Regions from separate parts of the Mucilaginibacter sp. 14171R-50 genome, predicted to be linked through region 1. Evidence: riboswitches for the same ligand, from Rfam matches in the RefSeq annotation. Region 1 holds a riboswitch; the other holds the start of a gene.
The links. Region 1 has a riboswitch for S-adenosylmethionine ahead of GWR56_RS00770 (peroxiredoxin). Riboswitches for the same ligand answer to the same signal wherever they lie in the genome.

Region 1 (3,354 bases):
ATCCTGATAAGCGCCTGCCACAGGTTGTGCATCACCTCCCCATCGTAAGTACATGGGGTTTGGTTCTCGGCAAAGGGTATGGCAGGGTCAACCTCGTTAGGTGCGGCATAAATCTCGACATCAACACCCGCCAACCTCAGGTTAGCCATTAACTCGTTGTAGAAAGCTGCAATGGTTTCGGCGCCTAATGCCGATGAGATATTTTCGCCCGTACTGGTGGTGATATGCAGTTGATGCTTTATAAAATCAAGGTCTATCTGGAACACGCCGCCGCCGTAGGGTATGCTGCCTGTTGTTAAGCCCGTTGCGCTTACATAAAGCGTAACCTGCCACGAATGGTTTATCCATGGCATTTTTTTAAGGCGCACCTTGCCTATCATTTGCGTCCACATGTGAACGGTGGCAAGGGTATCTTTCAGGTAATGATAATCGAGCTTTGGCCAGGTGTTGGTGGTAGTATTCATACGTAAATATACAATTCAAGAAGTATAATATGTGTAATATTCTACTATTTAAATTAGCATTACTATATTTAACGACTATAAACTAACATCATGAAACTCACCTTTACGATCGCTTTAATTATTCTTGGCTTATTTGCCAAAGCGCAAAATGTTACATCAAATATTCTTATTCAAAAAATCAGGGCTAAAGCTCAAAATTATCTTAATTCTAATTCCCATTACCCTAAAAATCGGGCTGCTACAAATTGGAGTGAGGTATCTGCAGAGCATCCCCGCATTAATAAAAAAATTTTAGAAAGAACCACTTATCCGGAAATAAATGTAAAAATTGACAGCCTTTTAGCTATTGATAAATCATATCCCGGTTACCCTAACACAACAACTATTTATAAAGTGATTCATATTGTACAGGCAAAAGGCTCTACTGTATTTAAATGTTATTCGTTCCAATTTGATAACAACCTAAATATTTTACAGGTTGATGAAGGTTCTCCTCAAGAATTAATTGAGCAAAATCAAAAGCTTATGAAACAGGTAGATTTGGCTAAGAGATTGATAACAGAAATTTCTGACATGAAATTAGCCATTTTAAAGGCTAATTAAAATGCCTTGCAATAACCAAAAAAGGCGATGGACTCCTCAGCCCACCGCCCCGTCATTATAGTCAGTCAGTATAGTTTCAGACGTCGCGGGTAGATTCGAACTACCGTTAAATGGTTTTGCAGACCAACACCTATCCTCTCGGCCACGCGACTTTATCTTTCAGCCCGATTATTTATTAGGCTGCGGCGTTGTACGCAAATACGGTTTTACCTCTTTAAAACCTTTAGGGAATTTAGCCGGGATATCTTCTGTTTTGATTGATGGCAGCACCACTACATCTTCGCCATCTTTCCAATCCGCAGGGGTTGCTACGCTATGATAGGCGGTTAACTGCAGACTGTCTATCACTCTTAATATCTCCTGGAAATTACGACCGGTTGAGGCAGGGTAGCTGATGATCAGTTTTATCTTTTTATCCGGGCCTATCACAAACAGCGAGCGTACGGTAGCTGTTAGCGAGGCATTGGGGTGTATCATATCATAAGCCTGCGATATCTCGCGGTTCTCATCGCCAATAATAGGGAAGTTAACCTCAACATGCTGCGTTTCGTTGATATCCTTTATCCAACCTTTGTGCGATTCTACATTATCGGTGCTTAAGGCTACTACTTTTACATTACGCTTCGCAAACTCATCTTTAAGGGCAGCTGTTTTACCAAGTTCGGTGGTGCAAACGGGGGTATAGTCGGCCGGGTGCGAGAAAAGCACTCCCCAGCTATCGCCCAGGTATTCGTAAAAATCAATTTCGCCTTGTGATGTTTGTGCTTTAAAATTTGGGGCGTCGTCGCCAATTCGTAAACTCATGGTTTTTTTGTTTTAAGTTGATATTAATACGTAGCATAGCTATGTTTAAAAGTAGCAAAAAACTTATACAAGAAATTTAAAGGGATGCCGGCAGATGCAAGAGCATGTTTTGGATGCAAAACACGTTGGTCTTTTAAATCAGCTTATCTATCTTCGACGCTATGTGGCGAAGCAGGAATTAGCACCTTATACAAGCTAAAAGCTGTACAGGTTGCTAAGACATCATAGGGCCTTTTCCCTCTGTCTTTCTGGATAAGTATATATTTAAAGAACGATTACATCACAAAAGTAATTATAAATTCTATAATTCCTATAGACTTTATAATTTATTTTTACCCTCGGTTTTAAACATCTGAATTTCAGCAAGAAATTTTTAATTTATTCCGGCTTTTTCTGTTGCTACCCAGTAATGCGGGTCTTCCATAATATTTACATCAATAACATCAGCGGCATTTTTTAGCAGAGCGATGCAATCTTTACTCAGATGCTTTAAACGGAGTTTTTTGCCTGCCTTATGATATCGCTCTGTTAATTTGTTAAGGGCTTGAATACCCGACATATCGGCAACGCGACTGTCTTTAAAGTCTATAATCACTTCGTCAGGATCGCCGGAGATGTCAAACTTTTCAGAAAACGCCGTTGCCGATCCAAAAAATAACGGGCCGTAAATTTCGTAATGTTTGGCGCCATTACCGTCTATATATTTACGGGCGCGGATGCGTTTTGCACTTTCCCAGGCAAACACCAAGGCCGATATAATAACGCCTATCAACACAGCCAATGCAAGGTTGTGCAGCAGTATGGTTACAACAGCAACCAATATCCCCACAAATACATCTTGTTTAGGCATTTTATTAAATATCCTAAAGCTTATCCATTCAAAAGTGCCAAAGGCCACCATGATCATCACACCGGTAAGGGCAGCCATTGGCAACCTGCCTATCACAGGCGCTCCAAAAAGTATGATCAATAAAATAGTAAGCGATGCTATAATACCCGATAACCGGGCCCTTGCCCCCGCCGACAGGTTTACCAAAGTTTGCGCTATCATGGGGCAGCCGCCCATCCCAAAAAAGAAACCATTTAAAATATTGGCGCTACCCTGTGCTATACATTCGCGGTTGCCGTTGCCCCTTGTTGCGGTCATTTCATCAACCAGGTTTAAGGTTAATAACCCCTCTGTTAAGCCTACTGCTGCCATAATTAAAGCATAAGGGAAAATAATGTTGAGCGTGTGAAAGTTTAGCGGAATGGCTGGGATATGAAAAGGCGGAAAACCACCGCTGACAGACGCAATATCGCTTACTGTTTTTGTGGGGATACCAAAACCCAGCACCAAAACAAATACAATAATAATTGCCACCAGCGACGATGGTACCGCCTTGGTAATTTTTGGGAAAAGCACCACAATAGCTATGGTTAACGCCACAAGGCCGCCCATAATTAACAATGGAGCGCCGCTAAGCCAGGCCGGTTGCCCGTT
Region 2 (3,354 bases), 660 kb from region 1:
GAACTTTTTGACCTGATGGTTGACCAGGGCATAAACAAATTTATACTGATAGGCGAGAATGTGCTTAACTTTCACTTCTCTGACGACAGCTATTACGAAGAGTGGTTCCAGGAGGTTGAAGATGGCTGGATAGCTGGCATAAACTTCCGCGACCATGTGATATCCGAGTTTAAACACAGCAACATTGATTATTACATCAATTTTGGCGGTCAGCTTGATGACCTTCACTGGAGGGCATTGAAGCCACTGCAAATGTTTAAAAAAGTAGAGGAGCAGTTAACTAAAAGATTAACTTAGAATTCACAGCCAATTGTAACCTTTTTAACCGCTACAACTTTTTCAATCATTACATCGTTTTTATTATATTCGTACAAATAATTTCTGAAATACATGGAAACCAAAACCGATAATTTTGAATACGTTTACGATAACGTAAGTTACGTAGAAAACCCTGAAGCATCCCGCAGGTTCATTGCTAATGTATTTGTTTGGATGTTTGTTGCCCTGGGCATATCGTCTGTATGTACCTATGCCTTTTCTTTTATCCCCGAACTATCGGGCTTGCTACGCGACACTGAAACAGGGCAGAATAATATCTTTGGCACCATCACTATGTTCGCGCCACTGATATTTGTAATTATACTGGCCCGAGGCCTTAACAAACTAAGTGTTTTTGCCACTATTTTAATGTTCCTGGCTTTTTCGGCTATAATGGGTATAAGCCTTAGTTATATTTTTTACATATACTCATTCGGCACAATTTCAACAGCATTTATAACTGCTGCTATTGTTTTTGGCGTAATGGCTATTGGCGGTTACACCACACAACAGGACCTTACCAAATTCGGCTCTATCCTGATCATGTTGCTGATAGGTGGTATTGTTGCTACGATACTAAATCTATTTATTTTCCGCAGCAGCAGTTTTGACCTATTGATAAGCTATATACTTGTAGCCGTATTTGTGGGCTTAACCGCTTATGATGTACAAAAACTGAAACGTATTGGCGCAGGCATTGAGTATGGCGATTCTACAGCTAAAAAGACAGCTATAATGGGTGCGCTAACTTTGTACCTTGATTTTGTTAACCTGTTCCTGTTATTATTGCGCATATTTGGTGGTAACAGAAGATAATCGGATATCATAAATAAAATTGAAAAGCCGTTTGCTGTAAGCAGGCGGCTTTTTTGTTTGTCCGCTTTGAAAGCCTTGGTGTAATTAATACGCTTGCACTTTACAACATTATTATTCATATTTGTACCGCTTATGGAGAAAGACGGAGGGATTAGACCCTGCGATGTCTTAGCAACCTGTTACTTAACAAGGTGCTACATTCTACTCCGGTTAAAAGAATAACCGGGGACAGATAAGTGAAAGTCAATTTAACACCCGACTTTTCGAGTAAGCTGCACTTAGATTTGAGATATTAGATGTGAGATTTGAGAAAGCTCCGCTTCTCAGCACGGCAATAATATTTTGATAGATAATGGAAATTAGTTTCCTATCTCACATCTCATATCTCCTGTCTCACATCTCAACAAATGGACATTAGAAAAGAACTACAGAAGCGTATATTGGTTATTGACGGAGCTATGGGTACCATGATACAGCGGTACGAGCTCACCGAGCAGGATTTTCGCGGGGAGCGTTTCCGCGACCATGCATCCGACCTTAAGGGAAATAACGACCTGTTGAATATCACCCGCCCGGATGTTATCAGGGCTATCCATGCCGAATATTTAGATGCCGGTGCGGATATCATCGAGACAAATACTTTTAGCACACAACGCATATCCCTGGCCGATTATCACCTGGAGGAGCTTGATTATGAATTGAGTTACGAGGGTGCCCGCATTGCGCGTGAAGTAGCTGACGAATATACGAAGCGCGACCCTTCAAAACCGCGCTTTGTAGCCGGAGCCGTAGGTCCCACAAACCGTACCGCATCGCTGTCGCCCGATGTGAACGATCCGGGTTACCGCGCCGTTACCTTTGACGACCTTGCCGAGGCCTATTATACGCAGGTACGCGGCCTGGTTGATGGCGGCTCGGACCTGTTATTGGTTGAAACTATATTTGATACCCTGAACGCCAAAGCGGCTTTGTTCGCTATCGACAGGTATAAAAACGAATGCCGGGCAGCCGGTAAAGATTACCCCGCCTTTAGGGAAACTGGCGGCGTTATGATATCGGGTACCATTACCGACGCCTCCGGCCGTACCTTGTCGGGCCAAACGGTAGAGGCGTTCTGGAACTCTATCAGTCACGCGCACCTCCTATCAGTAGGGTTAAACTGTGCTTTGGGCGCCCGCGAAATGAGGCCCCACTTAGAGGAACTGTCTGAAAAGGCAGGTGTGTTCATCTCGGCCTATCCCAATGCGGGGCTGCCAAACGAATTTGGCGCTTACGATGAGACCCCGCACGAAACCGCTCACCAGGTTGATGATTTTATGAAGGCAGGCCTGGTAAATATTGTTGGCGGTTGCTGTGGCACCACGCCCGAGCATATTAAGTGTATTGCCGATAAGGCCGCTAAATACTCACCAAGGCAGATACCCGAAATTAAGCCCTACCTGCGCCTAAGCGGACTGGAAGCCGTAACGCTTACGCCCGAAACCAACTTTGTGAACATTGGTGAGCGTACCAATATCACCGGGTCGCCTAAGTTTTCGAAGCTTATCCTGGCCGAAGATTACGAGGCAGCCCTGAGCGTAGCGTTGCAACAGGTAGAAGGCGGCGCGCAGGTGATCGATATCAACATGGACGAGGGGATGATCGACTCGGAAGCGGTGATGGTAAAATTCCTGAACCTGGTTGCCAGCGAACCGGATATTGCCAGGCTGCCTATCATGATCGATTCCTCCAAATGGACGGTTATTGAGGCTGGATTAAAATGCTTACAGGGCAAGGGTATCGTCAACTCCATCTCGTTAAAAGAAGGCGAGGAAAAATTTAAAGAATACGCCCGCAAAATATTAAGCTATGGTGCTGCAACAGTAGTAATGGCCTTTGATGAAACCGGCCAGGCCGATTCATTGGAACGCCGTAAAGAGATCTGCGAACGCAGTTATCGCATACTGGTTGATGAAGTAGGTTTCCCTCCGCAGGATATCATCTTCGATCCCAACATCCTGACCGTAGCCACCGGGCTTGAAGAGCATAACAACTATGCAGTAGATTTTATTGAAGCTACCCGCTGGATAAAACAAAACCTGCCGCTGGCTAAAGTAAGCGGTGGGGTAAGTAATATATCGTTCTCGTTCCGGGGTAATAACGTGGTGCGTGAGGCTATGCACTCTGCATTCCTCTACCATGCCATTAAGGCCGGGTTGGATATGGGTATAGTAAACGCCG

Region 2: it holds a riboswitch for S-adenosylmethionine, as region 1 does, so the genes downstream of both, metH (methionine synthase) here and GWR56_RS00770 (peroxiredoxin) in region 1, are expected to answer to the same signal.

Annotation. Positions count from the first base shown of each region.
Region 1 covers NZ_CP048115.1:178,078-181,431, forward strand. Annotated here, with positions in the region: gene GWR56_RS00755 (DUF5996 family protein) at 1-464, opposite strand, end outside; gene GWR56_RS00760 (hypothetical protein) at 555-1,067, shown strand; tRNA gene GWR56_RS00765 (tRNA-Cys) at 1,148-1,219, opposite strand; gene GWR56_RS00770 (peroxiredoxin) at 1,236-1,871, opposite strand; SAM riboswitch class I at 2,012-2,130, opposite strand; gene GWR56_RS00775 (SulP family inorganic anion transporter) at 2,245-3,354, opposite strand, start outside.
Region 2 covers NZ_CP048115.1:840,147-843,500, reverse strand. Annotated here, with positions in the region: gene GWR56_RS03840 (hypothetical protein) at 1-297, shown strand, start outside; gene GWR56_RS03835 (Bax inhibitor-1/YccA family protein) at 391-1,134, shown strand; SAM riboswitch class I at 1,262-1,373, shown strand; gene metH (methionine synthase) at 1,542-3,354, shown strand, end outside.